DNA from 2 places in the Dietzia sp. NPDC055343 genome. Region 1 is predicted to be linked to the other one. Evidence: riboswitches for the same ligand, from Rfam matches in the RefSeq annotation. Region 1 holds a riboswitch; the other holds the start of a gene.
The links. Region 1 has a riboswitch for cobalamin ahead of cobN (cobaltochelatase subunit CobN). Riboswitches for the same ligand answer to the same signal wherever they lie in the genome.
Positions count from the first base shown of each region.

Region 2: another riboswitch for cobalamin. It lies ahead of ACWIE7_RS14830 (VWA domain-containing protein); the one in region 1 lies ahead of cobN (cobaltochelatase subunit CobN).

Region 1 is NZ_JBSHMJ010000011.1:86,877-98,737, reverse strand. It holds gene ACWIE7_RS07730 (LysR family transcriptional regulator) at 25-912, shown strand; gene bluB (5,6-dimethylbenzimidazole synthase) at 985-1,620, opposite strand; gene ACWIE7_RS07720 (precorrin-2 C(20)-methyltransferase) at 1,617-3,089, opposite strand; gene ACWIE7_RS07715 (precorrin-8X methylmutase) at 3,212-3,877, opposite strand; cobalamin riboswitch at 3,935-4,064, opposite strand; cobalamin riboswitch at 4,100-4,293, shown strand; gene cobN (cobaltochelatase subunit CobN) at 4,285-8,262, shown strand; gene cobF (precorrin-6A synthase (deacetylating)) at 8,255-9,079, shown strand; gene cobA (uroporphyrinogen-III C-methyltransferase) at 9,076-9,843, shown strand; gene ACWIE7_RS07695 (hypothetical protein) at 9,919-10,062, shown strand; gene ACWIE7_RS07690 ((2Fe-2S)-binding protein) at 10,154-10,960, opposite strand; gene ACWIE7_RS07685 (ABC transporter ATP-binding protein) at 10,953-11,735, opposite strand; gene ACWIE7_RS07680 (FecCD family ABC transporter permease) at 11,732-11,861, opposite strand, start outside.
Region 2 is NZ_JBSHMJ010000035.1:4,040-15,900, reverse strand. It holds gene ACWIE7_RS14860 (cobalt-precorrin-6A reductase) at 1-2, shown strand, start outside; gene ACWIE7_RS14855 (RidA family protein) at 3-374, opposite strand; gene ACWIE7_RS14850 (SDR family NAD(P)-dependent oxidoreductase) at 420-1,190, opposite strand; gene ACWIE7_RS14845 (FAD-binding protein) at 1,288-2,841, opposite strand; gene ACWIE7_RS14840 (cobyrinate a,c-diamide synthase) at 3,033-4,427, opposite strand; gene cobO (cob(I)yrinic acid a,c-diamide adenosyltransferase) at 4,554-5,168, opposite strand; gene ACWIE7_RS14830 (VWA domain-containing protein) at 5,168-7,366, opposite strand; cobalamin riboswitch at 7,390-7,576, opposite strand; gene cbiE (precorrin-6y C5,15-methyltransferase (decarboxylating) subunit CbiE) at 7,651-8,937, shown strand; gene ACWIE7_RS14820 (cobalt-precorrin-4/precorrin-4 C(11)-methyltransferase) at 8,934-9,701, shown strand; gene ACWIE7_RS14815 (hypothetical protein) at 9,889-10,029, shown strand; gene ACWIE7_RS14810 (ABC1 kinase family protein) at 10,502-11,861, opposite strand, start outside.

The DNA of each region.
Region 1 (11,861 bases):
TGGTCATTGTTATCATCAAAACCGATGACCATGGAGCGCGATCTCGACCTTCGACTCGTACGGAGTTTCCTCGCCGTGGCGTCGGAGTTGAGCTTCACCCGAGCCGCGCGTCGGCTGGGCCTGAGCCAGTCAACGATCAGTGCACGTGTGCGTCAGCTCGAAGAACACTTTTCACATCCGCTCCTGGAGCGGGACACCCACTCCGTCCGTCTCACGCCGGCGGGCGAGCGCTTCCTGACCTACGGCCACCGCATTCTCGCGCTGGCTGATGAAGCCCTGGACGAGAGCGGGTTCCACCATCGCCGCCACACCGTGCGGTTCGGGGTCTCGGAGGACTTCGCCTTCACCCATCTGCCGACCTTCCTCGAGCGACTGCGGCTGGAGCATCCGTTGCTCGACGTGGAGTTGTCGATCCATCTCAGTGTGGAGCTGCATCGACGGTTGAGGTCCGCGGAGTTGGACATCATCCTCGCCATGCGCCCGGGGCCCTCGCGGGGCGTGGACGCGCTCGAGGTCGAGCCGCTGTTTACGGATCGACTCGTCTGGGCGGCCCGGGCGGGTTACGAACTGCCTCGTGACGAGCCGCTGCCTCTGGTTCTCTACCCGCGGCCCTCGGTGACGCGAGACGCGGCTGTCGGTGCGCTCGAAAGTCACGCCGTCGCCTACCGCACCGCGGCGACGTCGACCAGCCTCGCCGGACTGCGCGCCGCCACGCTCAGCGGCATTGGCATCATGCCCTTTGCCGAGTCACTGATCCCGGGCGGGCTGGCGCTACTGGAGGAGCCGGAGTTGCCGTCGATGCCCGACGTCGTCTTTGCCCTGGCGACCCGCCGGGCACCCACTCGAGCCACGAGCGACCTGGCGCAGGCTCTGCGAGACCACCGGGCGGATTTCACCGCCGGTAACGGGTGACCTCAGACAGCGGGTAGCCGACGACAGCGCGTTGACGCCGCCAGGCGGGACAGCGCGGCGTGGCGGGATTCCTCACACCCAGTCGACCGGCAGCGGCCGCCGCCGCCCCCAGCCGACGGTCTGCAACAGCGGCTCGTCCAGGTCGAGCGACGGGTACCCGATGCACAGGTAGGCCAGCGGCCTGGCGCCGTCGGGGATCGGCACGGACCCGCTGAGGTGTTCGGGGTCGAGCAGGCTCACCCAGCCCATGCCCAGGCCCTCGGCGGTCGCGGCCAACCAGAGCAGCGTGATAGCCGAGATGACGCTGTACTCCGACGCAGCCGGCATCGCCGTCGTCCCCAACACCGGTCCGTCCGGCGGGAGGTGGCTCACCACCAGGCCGACCGGGGCCTGGAGGATCCCCTCGAGCCGCAGCGTGTCGTACAGCGCGCGCCGCTCGCCGGAGAAGCGCTCGGCCTCGGCGGCGCGCACACCCCGGAAACCGGCATGGACGGCCTCGCGCACCGCGCGGTCCTGCACCACGGTCACGTGCCACGGCTGGCTGAGCCCCACGCTCGGGGCCACCGAGAACACCGAGAGCAGCCGCTCGATCAGCTCCCGCGGGACCGGCGTCGGGTGGAAATGGCGGTGGTCGCGCCGGGTGGCGAGCACCCGCCACAGCGCGTCCGCGTCGGCAGCGTGCAGGTCGTCGGGGTTCACGAGCGTCATGCTCGCACGAAACGCGGACTCCACACGCGGCCGGAGTCGGTCACGCGGGTCCCCGACGCGCCCACGATGAGCAGGCACTTCATGTCGATCGCATCACAGTCGAGCTCGCCCAGCGTGGTGACGGTCAGCGATTCCTCGGCGCGGCCGACGTCCCGGCCCACCACGACGGGAGTGGCCCGGTCGCGGTGGCGCAGAAGCACGTCCCGGGCGTCGGCGACCTGGCGCGTGCGCGAGCGGGACGCGGGGTTGTAGACGGCCAGGACCAGGTCGGCGGCGGCGATCGCGTCGAGCCGGCGCGCGATCACGTCCCACGGCTTGAGCCGGTCCGACAGGCTCACCACCGCGAAGTCCGCGCCGATCGGCGCCCCGGCCCGCGCGGCCACCGCCTGCACCGCGGAGACGCCGGGCACCACGCGGATGTCGACCCCGTCGTGCCGCGGGCCCTCGGCGGCCTCGAACACCGCCGACGCCATACCGAACACGCCCGCGTCACCGCCGGAGACCACGGCCACCTGCTCGCCCGTGGCCGCCAACTCCAGGGCGAGACCCGCCCGGTCGACCTCCACGGTGTTGCCGGAGCTGTGCCGCCGCAGACCGGGCCGCTGCGGCACCCGGTTGACGTACGGCGCGTAGCCCACCACGTGGTCCACCTCGGCGAGTACGCGCGCGGCCTCCGGCGTGAGCCAGTCGTCCGGCCCGGGCCCCAGCCCCACCACGTGCACGACGCCGCGGGCGCCGGGAGCGGCGGGGTCGGGGGTCGGCGCGGTCAGCTGTGCGGGTCGGCGGCCGGTGGGGTCGTGGTGGTGGGAGTCCCCGGGGACGACGACGAGGGAGAAGTACGGCACGGTCTCCGGGTCGACCTCGCGAGCCGGGTGATGCGCCTCTGCATCCGTCGAGGCGCGCTCGACGTACACCGCGCCGTCGAGTCGCCCGGCGGATTCGAGCGCCCGGCGCACGGCGGGGAAGTTGCGGCCGAGCTTCATGATGATCGCGCCGTCGGTATCGGCCAGTCGCCGGGCGAGCTCGGGCTCGGGAAGCGTTCCGGGCAGCACGGTGAGCACGTCGGTCTGCCTGACCAGCGGGGTCGCGGCCGCGGCGGTGGCGGCGGCGAAGGCCGGCACCCCGGGCACGATCTCGGTGAGGAACCGCTCCGCGAGCCGGTCGTGCATGTACATGAACGAGCCGTAGAAGAGCGGGTCGCCCTCGGCCAGCAGGACCACGTCACGGCCCGCGGCGAGGTGCTCGGCAAGACGCTGCGCGCTGCGCTCGTAGAAGTCCGCGATCGCGCCCGCGTACCCGCCCGGATGCTCGGTCAGGCCCGTGGTGACCGGGTACTCGAGCACCTCCTCGATCGCGCCGGCGGGGATGAGGTCGGCGGCGATGCGCCGGGCGTTGGACTGCTTGCCGCGCCCGGCGTGGAAGGCCACCACGTCGGCGGCACCGATCAGTCGGGCGGCCTTGAGGGTCATGAGCTCGGGGTCTCCCGGCCCCACGCCGACGCCGTAGAGACGACCCGCGCCAGCACCCGCTTCTGCGCCTACGTCAGCGTCGCCGGCCACACCGGGGGCATCCGCGCCGGTCATCCCGCCGCTCACTCGGCGTCCTGCGCCAGGGCGTTGACGGCGGAGGCGGTCATCGCCGAGCCGCCGCGGCGGCCGTGCACGGTGACGAACGGGATGTCGATCCCGTGGTCGCTGGCGAAATCGGCCAGTGCCGCCTTGGATTCGGCCGCTCCGATGAAGCCGACCGGGCAGCCGATGACCGCCGCGGGCCGGGGCGCGCCGTCGAGCAGCATCTCGAGCAGGTGGAACAGGGCGGTGGGGGCGTTGCCGATCGCCACCACGGCGCCGTCGAGCCGGTCACCCCACAGGGCCAACGCGGCCGCGGAGCGGGTGGTGCCCATCTGTCGGGCCAGCTCGGGGACCTGCGGGTCGTTCAGTGTGCACACCACGTCGTTGTCCCGCGGCAGCCGTGCGCGGGTGACGCCCGAGGCGACCATGTGGGCGTCGCAGAGGATCGGCGCTCCGGCGTCGAGGGCCGAGCGTGCGGCGTCGACGAGTCCGGCATGCACCTGCAGGTCGGCGGTCAGATCCGTCTGACCCGTGCCGTGCACCATGCGGACCGCGAGCTTCTCGGCGTCGCCGGGGATCCGCGAGAGATCGGTCTCCCGCCGGATGGTGGCGAAGGAATCCAGGTAGATGGCGGGGCCGTCGTCGATGTAGTCATAGCGACGCGGCGGCCGGACGGCACCAGGCATGGGTCCTCCTCGGGGTTCTCGCCCCGGTCAGAAGTCGAAGTCGGCGCGGGAGTGACCGCACGTCCATCCCTCGGCCAGTATCTGGCTGACGGCCCTGGTCAGGGCTTCACAGTGGCGGAACCGCCCCGGAATCGCACCGGGTTCCTCGCCGTGGGATGCCCCTGGAGCCTACGCGGACGCCGTCGAACCCAGGGCGGCGGGCCGGGCGCCGGCGGCGGCCGATAGTCTCGGCGGTGCCGTGGTGTTCGGGAAGCCGGAGGAGAAGCCGGCGCGGCCCTCGCCACTGTAGTCGCGGAGTTCCGCGACCCTCGTCCGTCCCTCATGGGGCGGAGGCCACTGGGCTCACCAGCCCGGGAAGGTCGGTCGCGTGGCGTCGATGCGAAAGCCAGGAGACCGGCCACGGCGACATGTTCCACGAGGGTTTGGAGAAGAACATGCGCCAAGACCGGCGTTCGGCGTCCCCTGACGACGCCGCGGCAACACCCGAGTCGTCCGATTCGCGTGCTCCCCGCATCGCACTGCTGTCCACGTCCGACACGGACCTGCTCTCCGCGCGGGAATCCGGGGCGGCGTTCACGCTCGGCAACCCGTCACGCATCGACGTGGAGACCGACCTCCCGCACCTGCTCACCCGGGCCGACCTCGTCGTCGTCAGGATCCTCGGATCCAGGCGCTCGTGGGACCACGGCTTCGAGGCGGTGCTGGGCGCCGGCGTGCCCGTCGTCGTCCTGGGCGGCGAACAGTCCCCGGACGCGGACCTCATGGAGGTCTCCACCGTCCCCATCGGCACCGCCGCCGAGGCGCACCGCTACCTCGCCGAGGGCGGGCCCGCCAACCTCGCGCAGCTGCACGCCTTCCTCTCGGACACCGTCCTGCTCACCGGAACCGGGTTCGAACCGCCGGAGAGCGTGCCGGAGTGGGGGATCGCGGAGCGGCCGCGGGCCGCGGACGCGGCGAGTGGTCAGAGATCACGCGATCCCCGGAGCGTGACCTGGGAAAACGTGAGCGGAACTGACCAGTCGCCGGGCGGCCACGCCCTGGATCACGCGCCGGGCGACCTGCCGCGCGTCGGCGTGCTCTACTACCGCGCCCACGAGGTGAGCGGCAACGCGGGCTTCGCGCACGCGCTGGCGGACGCGATCGACGCCACCGGCGAGGCCGTGGGCGTGCCGGTGTTCGCCGGCTCGCTGCGGTCGGCGCCGGACGAGCTGTTCGACGCGCTCGGGACGCTCGACGCGCTGGTCGTGACGGTCCTCGCCGCCGGCGGGACCACGCCCGGCGCCGCGGGGGCCGGGGGCGACGACGAGAGCTGGGACGTCGAACGCATCGCCGCGCTGGACATCCCGATCCTGCAGGGGCTGTGCCTGACCTGGGGCCGCGACGACTGGGAGGGCTCCGACGACGGCGTGAACCCGCTCGACTCGGCCAGCCAGATCGCGATCCCCGAGTTCGACGGCCGCATCATCACCGTCCCGTTCTCGTTCAAGGAGATCGACGCCGACGGCCTGCCCCGCTACGTCGCCGACCCCGAACGCTGCGCGCGCGTGGCCGGGATCGCCGTGGCCCACGCCCGGCTGCGGCACATCCCGCGGGCCGAGCGCCGGATCGCGCTCGTGCTCTCGGCATACCCCACCAAGCACTCGCGCATCGGCAACGCCGTCGGCCTGGACACGCCCGTCTCCACCATCCGGCTGCTGCGCCGCATGCGCGAGGAGGGCTATGATCTGGGCCCGGACGACGGCCCGATCGCCCGCTTCCTCACCCGCTCCGGCGAGGGCGGGAGCGTGGCCGGTGACGGTGCCGGGGACGGCGCCGGCAGTGGGCAGGACGCCGGTTTCGCCGACGACACCGCCGCCGGCGACGCCCTCATCCACGCGCTCATCGACGCCGGCGGCCAGGACGAGGAGTGGCTGACCACGGCCCAGCTCACCGACTCCCACGTGCGGATCAGCACCTCCGACTACCTGCGCTGGACCGAGGACCTGTCTCCGGCGCTGCGCGAGGAGATGGTCGAGGCGTGGGGCGAGGCACCCGGCGAGCTGTTCGTCAACGACGCCGGCGAGATCGTCCTCGCGACGCTGCAGGCCGGCAACGTGGTGCTGCTCATCCAGCCGCCCCGCGGGTTCGGCGAGAACCCGGTGGCGATCTACCACGACCCCGAGCTCGCGCCGTCGCATCACTACCTGGCCGCCTACCGCTGGCTGTCCCGCGGGTTCGGCGCGCACGCGTTGGTCCACTTGGGCAAGCACGGCTCGCTGGAGTGGCTGCCGGGTAAGAACGCGGCGCTGTCGGCGGACTGCGCGACCGACGCGGCGATCGCCGAGATGCCGCTGATCTACCCGTTCCTCGTCAACGACCCCGGCGAGGGCGCGCAGGCCAAGCGCCGGGCGCACGCCACGATCGTCGACCACCTGGTGCCGCCGATGGCCCGTGCGGAGTCGTACGGCGACATCGCCCGGCTCGAGCAACTGCTGGACGAGTACGGCAACATCGCCGCGATGGACCCGGGCAAGCTCGGCGCCATCCGCGACCAGATCTGGACCCTCATGCGCTCGGCTCACATGCACGAGGACCTGGGCCTGGAGCAGCAGCCGGGCGACGAGGAGTTCGACGACTTCCTCCTCCACGTCGACGGCTGGCTGTGCGAGATCAAGGACGTCCAGATCCGCGACGGCCTCCACGTACTCGGCCAGGCGCCCGAGGGCCAGGCACGCGTCAACCTGGTGCTGGCGATCCTGCGGGCCTCGCAGGTGTGGGGCGGCGAGTCCGCCGCGGTTCCGGGCCTTCGCCGCGCGCTGGGGCTGGCCGAGGGCGCACCCACCGAGGAGGTGGACCGCATCGAGGCGCTGGCCCGCGAGCTGGTCGTGGCGATGGACGCGCGCGACTGGGACGCCGCCGCGGTGCCCGAGGTCCTCGCTGCCGCGGGGGTCGGAGCAGGTATTGGCGCTGCAGGGCTCGGCGCGGGCGGTGACCTCGCCCGCGACTCCGGCGCCGCGGAAGGGGGCGACGACGACAACGTGACCGGCCGCGACGACGTCGCCCGCGTCCTCGAGTTCGCCGCCCGCGAGGTCGTCCCGCGCCTGGCCGCCACGGTGGACGAGATGGACGGGGTCCTGCATGCACTCGACGGGGGCTTCATCCCGGCCGGGCCGTCGGGCTCCCCGCTGCGTGGCCTGGTCAACGTGCTGCCCACGGGCCGCAACTTCTACACCGTGGACCCGCGGGCCATCCCGTCGCGCCTGGCCTGGGAGACCGGTCAGCTCATGGCCGACTCGCTGCTCGAGCGCCACGTGTCCGAGACCGGTGGGTACCCGGCCTCGGTGGGGCTGTCCATCTGGGGTACCTCGGCCATGCGTACCTCCGGTGACGACATCGCCGAGGTGCTGGCCCTGCTCGGCGTGCGACCGCAGTGGGACGAGGCCTCCCGGCGGGTCAACGGCCTCGAGGTGATCCCGGCCGACGAACTGGGGCGTCCGCGCATCGACGTGACCGTCCGCATCTCGGGCTTCTTCCGGGATGCGTTCCCGCACGTCATCGCCATGATCGACGACGCGGTGCAACTGGTCGCCGGTCTGGACGAGCCCGACGAGCAGAACTTCGTGGCCGCCCACGCCCGCGCCGATCTGGCCGAGCACACCGATCAGCGGCGTGCCACCACGCGGATCTTCGGCTCCGCTCCCGGTTCGTACGGGGCGGGCCTGTTGCAGACCATCGAGGCCGGCAACTGGCGCGACGACCGCGACCTGGCGGAGGTCTACACCCGCTGGGGCGGGTACGCCTACGGCCGCGACCTCGACGGCGTGCCGGCGGCCGACGACATGCGGACGAACTACCGGCGCATCGCCGTGGCCGCGAAGAACATCGACACCCGCGAGCACGACATCGCCGATTCGGACGACTACTTCCAGTACCACGGCGGCATGATCGCCACCGTGCGCGCGCTCACCGGGGCCGAGCCGAGGGCGTATGTGGGCGACTCCACCACGCCCGACGCGGTACGCACCCGCACGCTGGCCGAGGAGACCGTCCGGGTGTTCCGCGCCCGGGTGGTCAATCCGCGGTGGATCGCGGCCATGCAGCGGCACGGGTACAAGGGGGCCTTCGAGCTGGCCGCGACCGTGGACTACCTGTTCGGGTTCGACGCCACCGCCGGCGTGGTGCACGACTGGATGTACGAGACGCTGACCCGCGAGTACGTGCTGGACGAGACCAACCAGGACTTCTTGAGACGGTCCAACCCGTGGGCGCTGCGCGGGATGATCGAGAGGCTGACCGAGGCCGCCGACCGCGGCCTGTGGGCCGAGCCCGACGCCGCGCTCATGGATCAGATGCGACAGCTCTACCTGGACGTCGAGGGCGACCTCGAGGATGCCCACGGTGACTGACCGACCCGCGGCCGCCGCGGACTCGCCGACGCGGCGGATCCACGTGGTGGGTATCGGCTCCGGCGGACTCGATCAGATCACCGTCGAGGCGGTACATGCTCTACAGGCGTCCGACTATGCGGTGGCCGCCCTCAAGCGTCCGGGCGATCCGCTGTTCACCAGGCGCGTCGAGCTCCTGGGCCGGCACGCCCCGGGGCTCGAGCTGGTGGGGGTACAGGATCCGGAGAGGGACCGCTCGTCGTCGTCGACCTCCACCCACGGTGACTACCGCGGCGTGGTCCTGGACTGGCACCAGGCCCGCGCACTGGCCTGGGAGCAGATCCTCACCGAACGGCCCGGGGACGTGGCGATCCCCGTGTGGGGAGACCCCGCGTTCTACGACTCGACGCTGCGGATTCTCGACCGGATCGCCGAGCGCGGGCGCCTGGACCTCGACGTCCGGGTGCTGCCGGGCATCTCCGCGCTGCAGGTCCTGGCCGCGCGACATCGGCTCGTCCTGCACGAGATCGGCGCCACGATCACCGTCACCACCGGCCGGCGGCTGCGCGAGGTCGTGGCCGCGGGCGCCGACAACGTGGTGGTGATGCTCAACTCCGACCTGCCGCTCGACGGCCTGGACGACTGGCGCATCTGGTGGGGCGGCAATCTCGGCGATGTCGGCGAGACGCTGGCCGCCGGGCGGGTCGGCGACGTGCTCGATGAGCTGCGGGCCGAACGCGACCGGCTGCGCGCCGAGCACGGTTGGGTGATGGACGTGTACCTGCTCCGACGTGGTGGCGGGCGCGAGACAGAACGTGACGAGAGGACGATGACGTGACGGCTGCGACGGAGGCGATCACCGGTCAGGTGGTGCTGGTGGGCGGTGGGCCCGGAGACCCCGGGCTGATGACCGTCGCCGGGCGGGAGGCGCTCTTCGCCGCCGACGTGGTGGTGACCGACCGCCTGGGCCCGGTCGCGGTGCTCGAGGAGTTGGACGCACGCATCGAGGTGATCGACGTGGGCAAGATCCCCTTCGGCCGGGCGACCCCGCAGGAGGAGATCAACCGGATCCTCGTCGACCAGGCACGGCGCGGCCGGATGGTCGTGCGCCTCAAGGGTGGCGACAGCTTCCTGTTCGGCCGCGGCGGCGAGGAGTACCTCGCGTGTACGGCCGCCGGGGTGCCGGTGAGAGTGATCCCGGGCGTCACCTCGGCGCTGGCGGTCCCGGCCCTCGCCGGCGTTCCCGCGACCCATCGCGGCCTGTCTCAGGGGGTGTCGGTCATTTCCGGGCACGTCCCGCCGGGCAGCCCGCAGTCGACCCTCGACTACGGCGCGTTGGCCCGGTCGGGGACCACCTTGGTGCTGCTCATGGCCGTGACGAACCTCGAGGCGATCACCGCTGAACTCCTCGCACAGGGCCTGCCCGCCGACACCCCGGCGGTGACCGTCGCCGACGGGTCGATGCCCACGCAGCGGATCCTGCACGGGACAGCGGCCACGATCGCCGCGGCCTGCGCCGAGGCGGGGATCGAGCCGCCGGCGATCACGGTGATCGGAGCGGTCGCCGGGTTGTCGGACCTGCTCACCGCCGTGGTCGGCTGAACCAGTCACCGGCGGCCGGTCGCGGGCCGCGTGCACCGTGCCTACGCTGGCGCTCCCGACACATGGAGGTGCACGATGGGATTTCTGGGTAAGACCATCAAGAGCGGGATCGCCCTCAAGGCCGTTGACGTGGTCCGACGCGAGGCCGCGAAGCCCGAGAACCAGCGCAGGGCAAAAGAGCTTCTGCAGAAGGTGAGCAACAGCGCCCGCAAGCGCTGACCGGCTACCCTGGCCGGGCGGCTCGACGGCGCCGCCCGGCCGGGCCAGCCTCAGCCCAGGTCTGCGTGACCGGTGGGCATGGCGGTACCGCTCACGACCGGAGGGTCAGCTGATGTTGCCGATCCTGCGGAGTCCGGCGAGGGCAACTGACGCATTTGTCCCCGCCGGTGGCCACATAGATGAGGCAGCAGGAACTGCGGCGGACGAAACGTCGGGAGCGCTGCGGCCCGTCGACGTCCACGTACCGCACCGGCAGGAGGGGTGGGCGGCAGACAGTCCGGGCCAGGGCGGCGCCCCTGTCTGCGCCGCCGCCCCCGGCGCCGTCCACACGGTCCCCGTCGCCCACCGCCCGACCCGCCTCCAGCGCCCGGTTCCCGATGGAGTCCGTGGCGATAGCCCACAGGGCCCGCGGCGTCGCCCCGGAAACCTCCGCCAGCGCGGTGATCACCTCGGCGTGCGCCTGGCAGAGCGCGTCCGCGAACTCCTCGACAGAGGCGAGCAGCCGGTCCGACCGGGCGGCCTTGAGGTAGCCGTTGGGCTGCAGTGACACGGTGAGCCGCTCCGGCCGCGGATCCGGGGCGAGGCCGGCGGTCAGCAGCATCGTCAGCGGCGCCGCGACCAGTGATGAGCTGGCCGAATACCACCACAGGGTGCCGTTGACCCGCGGATCGTCGTGACTCCATCGTCGGCCGGTGTCGGCCACCCGCCGGGCGAGCCACCGCGGGTCCGTCAGCACCGATCCGGGCAGGACCCGCGGCCCGTGCTCGATCGTGCGGGCAAAATCCCCGAGCGGGCCCGAGACGCGCTCGTACGCCGAGGCCACGGCCCCGGGCGCGCGGCCCTCGTCGTCGTGACCACCGTGGTCTCCTCGCGCGCGGCGGCCGGGCACGTCACTCATCGGCGAGCCCCCATACGTCGAGGGTGCGGCCACCGGCGCGTCCGGGGCGTACCTCGCCGCGGACGCCGAACACGTCGGCCAACAGAGCGGGGGAGAGCACCTTCTCGGGCAGGCCGTCGGCCACCACCCGGCCGCGCTGGAGGACCGCCATCGCGTCGCAGTACTCGGTGGCCATCCGCAGGTCGTGCAGGGTCAACAACACGGCCAGGCCGTCGGCGGCCAGCCTGCGCAGTAGCGTCAGGACGGACAGTTGCTGGTGCAGATCCAGATGATTGGTGGGCTCGTCGAGCAGGAGGACCTCCGGTTGCTGGGCCAGGGCGCGCGCGATCGAGACCCGCTGCCGCTCGCCGCCCGACAGGGCCAGCACATCGCGCTCGGCCAGCTCCGTCATCCCGACCTGCGCCAGGACGGTGTCCACCACAGCGGAGTCGTCGGTGCCGAACGGTTCGAACATGCCCCGCTTGACGGTGCGGCCGAGTCGGACTGATTCGCGGACCGTGATCCCGCCGAGCGAGACCGGTTCCTGCGTGCTCACCCCCACCGTCCGGGCCAGGGCGCGGCGGCGCAGTGAGGTGATGTCCGCGCCGTCGATCGAGACGAGACCGGCCGTGGTGGGCAGCGCCCGGTAGCAGGTGCGCAGCAGGGTCGTCTTGCCGCTGCCGTTGGGGCCGACCAGTGCGGTGACCCGGCCGGGCATGACGGTCAGTCCCGCCCCGTCGAGGATCTGTCGACCCCCGAGGCGGGCGTCGACATCGAGTGCGGTCAACGTGGTCATACCGAGGCCTTCCCGTAGCGACGCCACAACATCAGCAGGAACACCGGACCGCCGATCACGCCGGTCACCACGCCGACCGGGAGCTCGGCCCCGTCGGACACGGACCGGGCGGCCAGGTCCGCCAGC
Region 2 (11,861 bases), on a different contig from region 1:
AGCTAGCGCGCGGCCAGGGCGATCGCCTTGATCTCCACCAGGGTGCCCGGCATGCCGAGCTTCTCCACCCCGACCGCGGTCCAGGTCGGGCGTGCGGCGCCCTGGAACGCGGCCTTGGCGGCCATGAACTCGTCGATGTGCTCGGGGTAGCTGGTGTGGTAGCTCATCAGGTCCACGAGGTCGTCGGGCGTGCACCCCGCTTCGCCCAGCACCCTCGACAGTGCCTCGAACGCCAGGCGGTACTGCTCGGCCGGATCGGAGGGCGGGTTTCCGGCCTCGTCCAGACCGACCTGGCCGGAGAAGTAGACGAGACCGCCTGCTTCCTTGAAGTCGGAGTATTTGAACTGCTCGGCCCAGTCGCCGTGTGATGCCATGGTGATTCCTTTGTCGGTTGGGTGTTCGGGTCTCAGGTGCTCAGTTCACGACCAGCGGGCCTGCCCGCCGTCGAGGGGGATGGTTGCCCCGGTCAGGTAGGAGGCCTCGTCCGAGCAGAGCCACGCCACGGGCGCGCCGATGTCGGTGACCGGGTCGCCGATCCGCCGGGAGGGGATGGAGTTGAGGAAGCTCTCGGCCTTCTCGGGGTTGTTCTCCATCCACCAGTCCAGCCCCGGTGAGTGTGCGTGAGGGGCGACGGACAGTGCCCGGATGCCCTCGCGAGCCCACTCATGAGAAGCGGTGCGGGTGATCGACCGCTGAGCCTCCTTGATGGCTGCGTAGATGCCGTACCCGACCGAGTCCCACCGCACGGCGGTGGAGCTGGCGAGGTTGATGATCACTCCGCCTCCGCGCTCGGCCATGCTGGGCTTGGCGGCCTTCATCAGGGACAACCCCGCGCGGGGGCCGGACTCGAACGCCTCGCGGAACGCGGCCTCGTCCGACTCGTCGAGGGGGGCGGGCACGGCGGAATTGGCGTTGTTGATGAGGATGTCGACACCGCCGAAATGCTCGCGCACGGTAGCAATGATGTGCTCGGCCGCGCCGTCTCCGGCGATATCCACCGTCAGTGTGGCGACCTCGACCCCCAGTTCTCGGACCTCTTCGGCGACAGAGTCGAGTTTGCTCTGCGTGCGGCCCACCAGTAGCACGTGCGCTCCGCTGGCGGCGAGGGCGAGCGCGATCCCGCGCCCGACCCCCTGCCCTCCGCCCGTGACCACGGCGACCTTCCCAGCGAGTCGGGTGGTGGTTTCCATCTGTTTTCTCCTTGTTGGACTAGTAAGTGGTCGACATGGTGACGGCGGGCGCCCGTCGTGCGCGAGCCCCCGCGGTTGTGGTCTGGAGACCGGGGTGTCAGCCCGCCATGTGCTTGGCGGCGAGGTGGCTGAACAGCACGGACGTGCCGATCGGGTTGCCGCCGCCCGGGTAGACGGTCCCGCTGGGAGCGGCCATGGTGTTTCCCGCCGCATAAAGGCCCGCGATGGGGGCGCCGTCGTGATCGAGGACGCGTCCGTGGACATCGGTACGCACACCGCCCTTGGTCCCCAGGTCGGAGAACCCGAAGGCCGCGGCGTGGAAGGGGCCCTTCTCGATCCGCGTGAACGGGACCGCGCCGTCGGTGAAGAGCCGGTCGTAGGCCTCATCGCCCCGTCCGAAGTCGGCGTCGCCTCCGGAGTCCACCTGCTCGTTGAACCGGCGCACGGTGGCGACCAGAGCCTCGCCCGGTACCGCGATCTTCGTTGCGAGTTCCTCGAGTGTGTCCGCGCTGTGCCACAGACCGGCCGCCACGAACTCGGCTGTGTCGGCCATCGTGACGTTGGGCGCGAGGATCGGCGGCCGGCCCTCGCCGGCGTCGTCGTAGATCATCCAGTACCGTTCGCCCAGGTCGCCGGAGTCCACGAGGTCGAGCATGGTGCGGGCCAGCGAGTCGTACGGCGCGGATTCGTTGACGAACCGCTCGCCGTTCTGGTTGACGAAGATCCCGCCAACGAAGCCCAGTGCGAACGCGGACCGTCCGTCGGGGTGCGTGAGGCCCGGTGACCACCACGCCTGGTCCATGAGGTCAGTGTCCGCGCCGGCGGCGAGGGCGGCCCGGAGGGCGGAGCCGTCGTTGGTGGGCGGCCCCATCGTGTCCTCGGCCCGCCCGGGGACCCCGTAGTGTTCGCGCAGATTCTGGTCGGCCTCGAACCCGCCGGCCGCCAAGAGCACGCCGCGCTCGGCGCGGATGCGGGTCGGGGTGCCATCGCGATCGACCATTGCACCGATCACTCGTCCCGAATCGTCGGTGAGGAGCTGCGTCATCGTCGTGCTGAGGTGCAGGGAGGCGTTCTCGTATGCGCTGATCGCCGTGAGGAACCTGGCGATCAGGGCGCGTCCGCCGATGAAGAGGTCCTCCGGTTTCGGTGTGCCCAGCCGATCGTTGTCCAGCGGGCCACGGACCAGCTCGCGCAGTTCCGGCGCCTGGCTCACCGGCAGCGGTGTAGGGATGATGTGGCGCTTGCCGTCCAGCCGGGCCTTTGGCGCACTACCGAAGTAGTCAATCCACGGGTAGGCCTCGAACGACAGGTGGGCATCCTGCTCCAGGTACGCGATCAGCGGTGATCCACCCCGGATGTAGGTCTCCTGCAGTTCCAGCGGAGTCCGGTCGCCCACCACGGCATGGTAGTACTCGAACGCGTCCTCGACGGTGTCGTCCACCCCTTCCCGCTGGTAGACCGGATTGGCGGGATACCACATGCCGCCACCGGCCGAGTAGGCCGTGGTCCCACCGAATTGCTCGCTGGCCTCGACCAGTGTGACGGTGAGCCCTTCGCGGGCCGCGGTGTAGGCGCCGCACAGGCCGCCGCCGCCCGAGCCCACCACCAATACATCCACGGCTTCGTCGTAGCCGGATGCGGAATCTGTCATCGGGTGTCTCCCTTGTTCAAGCGGATAGCGAGCCTCGAATCTTCATGGTGATCCGAGTCACATCACGACCGACTGTAGGGCGGCATGCGGGGCAACAGTCCGGAAGTCCCGGTGAGTGGAATCCGCGAGACGGCGGACTCAGACGGGGCGCCGGTTCACGGCGCGGTGGGGCATCACCCGGGTCCGGATGCTCAGAGTCGAGCCGGCCGACGCGTATCGGCGAACGCCCGGACCCGAGCGACGAATCGCGCCGCCAGAGCCGGGTGCCCAGCCCAGTGGGTATGCAGGTAGGAGGCGTGTACCGATCCGGTGACAAACCCCTCGGCTCCGGCGCTGCTGACCCAGGCGGGTGCTGTTCCGGAGTCGTCGGCGCCCCCGGCCGCGGGGCTGACCGCGGTGCGATGGAACTCGTGGCCCGTGACCGCGGTGCCCGCGGCGGCCAGCACGCTGTCGGCGGGCGCGGTCGACCGGCGGTACGCCAGCGTGAGCCGGGGAGCCATCGCGGCATCTGCGGGAACGGCCCCGACCATGGGCGAGCCGTCGACGGTGCGACAGAGATACAGCAGCCCGGCGCACTCGGCGACGGTCGGCGTGCCGGCCGCGATCGCCGCGCCCAGCGAGGACAACATCGGCCCGTTCGCACTGAGCTCGGAGGCGTGCACCTCCGGGAACCCGCCCCCCAGGTAGATCCCTGCGGTCCCCTCGGGCAGCGCCTCGTCGGTCAGCGGATCGAACGCCGCAACCGAGCAGCCGGCCGCCTCCAGCAGTTCGACAGTCTCGGCGTAGCGGAACGTGAAGGCCCGGCCACCGGCCACGGCGATGCGGGGGCGGGCTGAGTTGTCGTCGTGGTCGTCGTCGCCCCTGCCGCCACCGACCCCCGCCAGCGCGTTGACCCTGCCACCACCGACCCCCGCCAGCGCCTCGGCCGCGTCCCACGGCGCCCCCGCCAGCGGCGGAGCGCTCCGCGCGATCCGCATGACGGCCTCGAAATCGAGCGACGCCGCCACCCGCTCGGCCAGGTGATCGAGCGACCGCGCGGCCTCGGGGCGCTCGGCGGCGGGCACCAGGCCGAGGTGGCGGGAGGGGGCGGTGACGTTGTCGTCGCGGTGCAGGACGCCCAGCACCGGAATGCCCAGGGGCGCCAGCGCACGGCGGACCTCGTCGGAGTGCCGCTCGGAGCCGGCCTTGTTGAGCACGACCCCCGCGATCCGGATCCCCGGCTCGTACGTCGCCATTCCCAGCACCACGGCCGCGATGCTGCGAGAGGCGTGCGAAATGTCCACCACCAGGATCACCGGACTGCCAGTCAGCGTGGCGACGTGCGCGGTGGAGGCGAACCCGTCGCCGCCGATGTGGCCGTCGTAGAGGCCCATCACGCCCTCGATCACCGCGACGTCGGCCGCGGCCCCGCCAGCCGCCGACGCCCCGTGACGGAGCAGTGGCACGATCCGGTCCTCGCCGACGAGGTGCGGGTCGAGATTGCGGCCGGGCCGCCCGGTGGCGAGTGCGTGGTAGCCGGGGTCGATGTAATCGGGGCCCACCTTGTGGCCCGAGACCCGCAGGCCGGCGCGCCGCAGCGCGAGCATCAGCCCCGTGGCGACGGTGGTCTTGCCGTGCCCCGACGCCGGCGCCGCCACCACGAATCGGGCCAGGTCAGCGCTCACCGCGCGTCACCGTGTGCGCCGGGGTCGCGTCGACCGCGCCGGCCCGGCTCACCACTCAATGCCCCGCTGCCCCTTCTGCCCCGCATCCATCGGGTGCTTGACCTTGCCCATCTCGGTGACCAGATCGGCCACCTCGATCAGCTTCGGGTCGGCGTCGCGGCCGGTGATCACCACGTGCTGCCGTCCGGGCCGGGCCGCGAGGGTCTCGGCCACGTCCGCAGCATCCACCCATCCCCACTTGATGGGGTAGGTGAACTCGTCGAGCAGGTATAGGTCGTGCTGCTCGACGGCCAGGCGGCGCTTGATCTCGGCCCAGCCCTCGGCGGCGTCGGCGGCGTGGTCCTCCTCGGTGCCGTCCTTGCGCGACCACGACCAGCCCGACCCCATCTTGTGCCACTCGACGGGCCCGCCCTCGCCTGTCTCGGCATGCAGCCTGCCGAGTCGCTCCATCACGGACTGCTCGCCGATCCGCCACTTGGCCGACTTGACGAACTGGAACACGCCGATGTCCCAGCCCTGGTTCCAGGCGCGCATCGCCAGGCCGAACGCGGCGGTCGACTTCCCCTTGCCGGGCCCGGTGTGGACCATGACGAGTGGCCGGTTGCGCCGCTGGCGGGTGCTGAGCCCGTCGTCGGGCACGGTCGTGGGCTGTCCCTTGGGCATCAGGCCACCTCGTTTCGGGGAGAGCGTGAGTGGGTGCGGGCGCGGACGGTGTCGGTGAGCCCCTCGGCGGTGACCTCGCCCAGGGGCACGTGCTCGGCGCCCAACTGTGCGGCGAGTTCGGCGGCCAGCCCCATGCGGAATCGGCCGGTCTCGCAGTCCACCACAACGGATGTAGTGCCCAGCGACGCCAGCCCGGCCGCCGCGGCGCGGGACCGTGCGAGGGCGTCCGGGCCGTGGGTGGCGCGGCCATCGGTGACGACGACGACGAGCGGCCGCCGCCGAAGATCCCGGACCCGCTCCCGGCGCACGACCTCTGCGGTCGCGAGCAGACCCTCCGCCAGCGGAGTGCGGCCGCCCGCGGGGAGCTCCGCCAGGCGCGTCGCGGCGATGTCGACCGAGGAGGTGGGCGGGAGGGCGACCTGCGCGCCGGACCCGCGGAAGGTCACCAGGCCCACGGTGTCGCGGCGGCGATAGGCGTCCAGCAGCAGCGAGAGGATGGCGGTCTTGACCTGCTCCATCCGGGTGCGGGCGGCCATGGACCCGGAGGCGTCCACGCAAAAGAGCACGAGGTTGGACTCGCGGCCCTCGCGCACGGCCGAGCGCAGGTCCTCGGGCGCCAGCAGCAGCCGGCCGCCCTGAAGGCCCCCGGTGCGGCCGCGGCCCGCCTGCCACCTGGCGGCAGCGCGGATGGTGGCGGGAAGATGCAGGTCCGAGCCGGTGAAGTCGCCCGATCCGATCCGCCGCCCCGAGCTGGTGAGCGCGCGAGACCGGCGGCCGGCAGCGCCGTGGCCGGTGCCGGCGACGGACAGCAGCCGGGTGCGGTACGGGTCCGCGGCGGAGGCCACGGTGCCGGGCGGGATGCCACCGGGCGCCCCGGCCGGGGAGTCGCCCTGGTCGCCCTCCTCGGCGACGTCGGGACCCTGCTCCGCGTCGGGACGCTGCGGGTCTGCGGTGTCGTGGCCGGTGTGGGACTCCTCGGTGCCGCGGCCGGCGTCGAGGTCTGCGTCCGGGCGGGTGTCCGTGCCGGGGTCAGTACGGGCGTCGTCGGCGGCGCTTGCATCGGCCGGGTCCGCATCCCGGGGGGCGTCCGCTTCGTGAGCCCCGTCGGTGCCCGGCTGCCCGTCCGGGGTCTCGGCGCGATCCGTGGACTCGGTGTCCGGATCCCCGTCGGGCTCGGGGTCGGGCTCGTCGTCGTCGCCCAACAACCTCTCCAACAGGTCCTCGTCGAGGCCCGGCGCATCGAAGGGGGCGCGCCGACGGCGGTGGGGTAGCGCCATGCGCGCGGCGACGCGGATGTCCTCGCGCGTGATCCGCGCCCGGCCCTGCCAGGCGGCGTGCGCGGCGGCGGTGCGGGCGGTGACGATGTCGGCGCGCATGCCGTCCACGTCGAACCCGGCGCAGACCCGCGCGATGGTGGCCAGTGCCCACGGCGACATCGGCACGCGGTCGACCAGCTCGCGCGCGGCGACGATCCGCTCGGCCAGCGCGGCCTCGTCGGCGGCGAAGCTCGAGGCGAACCCGGTCGGGTCGGATTCGAACGCGATGCGACGGCGCACCACCTCGGCCCGGAGTTCGGGGTCGCGCGGGGCGGCCACCTCCACGGTGAGGCCGAATCGGTCCAGCAGCTGGGGCCGGAGCTCGCCCTCCTCGGGGTTCATGGTGCCGATCAGCACGAAGCGCGCGGCGTGGTCCACCGAGACGCCGTCGCGCTCGACGGTCACGCGGCCCATCGCGGCGGCGTCCAGGAGAAGGTCCACCACGTGGTCGTGCAGGAGGTTGACCTCGTCCACGTACAGCAGGCCGCGGTGGGCCCGCGCGAGCAGGCCGGGCTCGAAGACGGTGACGCCGTCACTGAGCGCGCTCTCCAGATGGAGAGAGCCGGTGATGCGGTCCTCGGACACGCCGATCGGCAGCTCGACCAGGCGGACGGCACGCTGCTCGACAGGGGCGTCGGCGGGGATCCGGCCGTCGGGGGTCTCGGTGCCGCGGTCGGTGGGCGCGGAGGAGAAGCGATCGCCGGCCACCACGTCGATGGGCGGTAGGACGCCGGTGAGCGCGCGCACCATCGTGGACTTGGCGGTGCCCTTCTCGCCGCGGATGAGGACACCACCCACCGACGGCGACACCGCGGTGAGGATGAGGGCGAGCGCCATGTCATCGGATCCGACGACGGCGCTGAAAGGGTAGTGCTGTGGCATGGGGGCTCCCGCTCTCGTCTGCCAGTGGCGGTCAGCGCGAGGCCGGTCTCCGGACTTCCCGGCTCATCTCGGAACGTGCGCACTGTGCGCGATCGTCTGAGAGGCCGGGTCACCGTAGCGGGCCCTGTGCCGGATTCTCACCGGCTTCCCTGATTCTCCCCTCCGCACCGCCTGGGCGGGTCGTGGGGCACCTCGTGCTGTGGGGTTGTTCAGTTGACTGCATGCCAGGCTACCCACCATCTCCGGCACCGTGGCTCCCGGCCTCGGCTGTAGTCTTCCGGCTCATGAACGCACAGGTGGTCGTGGTGGGCATCGGCGGCGACGGCTGGGACGGTCTCGACGAGGCCCGCCGTCGCGCCGTCCGTGACGCCGATGTGCTGCTCGGCGGGGAGCGTCATCTCGCGATGATCCCGGGGGAGGTGGCGGCCATACGGGAGCCCTGGCCGCGGCCGCTTCTGCCTGGTCTGCCCACGCTCCTCGAGCGCCACCGCGACCGCCGGATAGTGGCTCTGGCCTCGGGCGACCCGCTGGTCGCGGGCATCGGGGCAACACTCATCAACGCACTCGGTCGCGACGCGGTGACGGTGCTCCCCGCCGTCTCGTCGGTGGCACTGGCGCGTGCGCGGATGGGCTGGTCGGCCGAGTCAGTGGCGGTGCTCCGGGACCATCGCACGATCGCCCGCGAACTGTCCCCCGGGCGTCGGGTCCTGATCCTCTCGGCGGACCGCCACACGCCCGCCGAGGTCGCCGCGATGCTCACCGCCGCCGGCTTCGGCGCGAGTGAAATGACCGTGCTGGCCGACCTGGGCGCCCCCGCGGAGGCGAGCGAGCGCAGTCGAGCGAGCGAGTGGTCGCCGGGCGACGAGGCCCCGGCCCTGCACGTGCTGGCCGTGGAGTGCGGGGTCGGAACGGGGCAGGACGGGCGCCCCGACAACGACGACGACAACGCCGGCCCCACGGCCCCACACCCGGCGCGATGCCTGGGCATGGTGCCCGGGCTTCCCGACGACGCCTTCGAATCCGACGGCCAGCTCACGCGCCGCGACCTGCGGGCGTCGGCTCTGTCCCGGCTGGCCCCGGGGTACGGGGAGTTGCTCTGGGACGTGGGAGCCGGTGCCGGCTCGGTGGGGATCGAGTGGATGCGGGCCCACCCGAGCTGCCGGACGATCGCGGTCGAGGCGAACCACGCCCGCGCCGAGCGGATCGGTCGCAACGCAGCCCGCCTCGGGGTGCCGGCGCTCGAGGTCGTCCGGGGACGTGCGCCCGAGGCTCTGGAGGGGTGCCCCCGTCCGGACGCCGTCTTCATCGGCGGCGGTGGCACTGCTCCGGGACTGGTCGACCTGTGCTGGGATGCGCTCCGGCCGGGCGGTCGGCTGGTCGCACACGCGGTCACCGTCGAGACCGAGCGCGTGCTGCTCGACGCCCGCGCCGAACTCGGCGGCGAACTGACCAGGTTCCACGTGGAACACGCGGACGCGATCGGTGGATTCACCGGCTGGGCGCCCGCGCGCGCGGTGGTGCAGTGGGCCGCCGTCAAACCGCTGGAGACATCTGTAGAGGAGATCTCGTGACCGTTCATTTCGTGGGTGCCGGCCCCGGCGCCGCTGACCTGCTCACACTGCGCGCGGCGGCCGCGCTTCGGGCGGCCGACGTCTGCCTCTACGCCGGCACCTACCTCGACGAGGGCGTGCTCGATCACTGCCGGCCCGATGCCCGCCTGGTCGATACCCAGCACCTGGACCTGGACGGGATCATCGCCGAGATCGCCGCCGCTCACGCCGAGGGGTTGGACGTGGTGCGGCTGTGCTCGGGCGATCCGTCGCTGTACTCGGCGCTGGCCGAGCAGACGCGCCGCCTCGACACCGCCGGGGTGCCGTGGGACGTGGTCCCGGGCGTGCCCGCGTACGCGGTGGCCGCCGCCGAGCTGGGCGTGGAGCTCACCGTGCCGGAGGTGGTGCAGTCGGTGGTGCTCACCCGCGTTCAGGCCCGCTCCACAGCGATGCCGCCCGCGGAGGCGCTGGAGCACTTCGCCGCCACCGGAGCGACGTTGGTGCTGCACCTGGCCATCACGCGGATCCGCGAGCTCGCCGAGCGGTTGGTGCCGACGCACGGCGCAGACTGCCCGGTTGCGGTGGTCGCCAACGCCAGCCGCCCGCACCGCGTGGAACTGCGGGGCACGCTCGCCGACATCGCGGACTCCGTCGAGGCGGCGGGACTACGACAGGCCGCGGTCATTCTGGTCGGCCGCGCGATGGACCGGCCCGGCTCGGCCGAGTCGTGGCTCTATGCCTCCGACCCGGAGCGGGAGTCGAAGCGGCGGCGAGCCGCTGGGTAGGAGCCGGGGCCCGAACCGCCGTCGCGGAACATCCGGAAACCGTGAAACGGCTCTCCGGTGATGGTAGCGAGCTCTGTATCTGCGCGCCGCCACGGCAGCGAAGACGCGGGGATCCGGGCAGTACTGGAGCACCGATATTTCGATACCGGTAGGCCCGCGGGCAGATCCGAGCCCAGAGCTGAAACGAATGATCGGCGACCCTGACGGCGGGCCACTGATCGAGGTGGTCGCCGACCAGGTCCACGCCGGAGAACTGCATGTCTCCCACGCCATGTCGCTGACGTCGGCAGTGGCCCGCGAAGTGCTCGGGGTGACCGCGGGCCACTAGATGTGACTGGCCAGGTCGACCGCCGACTGCGATCTCCGCAGGAGGAATCGTGAGCACGACGAACGAGCGCGGAGTATTGTGCGCAGCTCGCGGATGCGAGCGAGGGCGGCGACTACGAGGTGCTGGACGACGCCGCCCAGGTCCGTCAGGACTATCGCCCCGGTCGGCCGTGCAAGAGGGAGGGCGCCGAGCACACCCGTCCACTCGCAGTGCGGCTCACCGACGCAGGCCGCCGCCGCCGGGTGGCAGACTCCGCTGAGCGGACCGGGCAGCCCATGAGCGCCGTCGTTCGAGTGGCCATCGACGAATACCTCGGTAGGCGCCCAGCCGCCTGATCCTGCTACTGACTTGGCGCCGGATCGTGCCGTGGATCAGTGGCTGTCGGTCTCCAGTATCTAAGGCGAGCGTCGACTCGGCGTCTCGAACGATCTGATCGCACCGATGACCTGCCGGCCGGTCGGCACCAACCGCGCTACCCGGCGGACGTTCGCGTGTTCTCTCGGAACCCGCGCTGCAGCGTCATGATCACCAGGCGGCTGCCGATCACGTAGGCGATGAGCAGGAGGGCCATCCCGATGTAGGTGGTCATCAGCAGGTCGTCCGACCACCGCGGCCCCTCCTCGGACAGCACCAGGGCGATACCGCTGAACGCCGCCACGACAGTGAGCACGGACAGGGAGATGACCTGCGCGAAGTGGTTGGCCACCGCCCTGCTCGCCGGGTCGGCGAGCGGAGAGAAGCTCAGCCCCAGGTTGTCGCGGTCGAGGCGTCCCAGGATCGACGACAGTTGGGCGGGCGCTCGCTCGGCGATCGGCGCCACCAGCGCCGCCTGCTCGATGCCCGTGCGCACGGAGTGGCCGGGCGAGAGGCTCTCCCGGAACACCGACGAGGCGATCGACCGGGTGGTGGCGATGACGTCCATATCCGGGGCCAGAAGGGACAGCGTGCCCTCCAGTGCGCCCAGGCAACGGAAGGCCGCGGCGATGGATGACGGGACCTTGAACCCGGCGGAGACGACCGCCCGCAACAGGTCGTTGAACAGCACGTCGGCCGGCATGCCGTCGATGCGCATGATGAGGTCGCCGATGAGCCACTGCGTGGTCACGAGGTCGAGGTCTGCCGGCGGGATGAGGATGTGGCACAGCGCGGTGGTCGCGGCGGCACCGTCTTGGCGGTCGATGGCGATGAGCAGCGATCTCAGTCCCAGTCGGGCCTGGCGGTCGAGGCGACCGACCGAGCCGAAGTCGAGGAGGGCGAACGACCCGTCGGGGGTGAGCAGGATGTTCCCGCCGTGCAGGTCGGCGTGGAAGACGCCGTCGACCAGGATCTGCCTCAGGACCACCTCGAGGATCGTGCGGGTGAGGTCCTCGCGCTCTGTGGTGGACAGCTCGTTGATCTGGTCCGCGGCGCTGGACAGGGGGACGCCCTCGATACGGTCCATCGTGAGGATCCGCCCGGTGGAGAACCGCCGGTGCGCTCCGGGGATGATCACACCCTCGGTCCCCTCCAGGGCCGTGAGGTTGCGCAGCTCCGTGCGGTAGTCCAGCTCCTCGTACAGTGAGGCCCCGAATCCCTCCGCCAGGTCGACCGCTCCGAGCTGGCGGGCCCAGGCGGCCCGCTTCTCCAACAGTCGGGCCAGCCGGGTGATGATGTCGAGATCGGCGCGGACGGTCGCGTCGGCCGACGGGCGCTGGATCTTGACCACGACGTCCTCGCCGGTCGTCAGCGTGGCCGTGTGCACCTGTCCGAGGGAGGCCGCGGCCAGCGGTTCGGGATCGAACTCCGAGAACAGCTCCTCGGGCGGGCCGCCCAGCTCGGTGGTGAGGGACTGC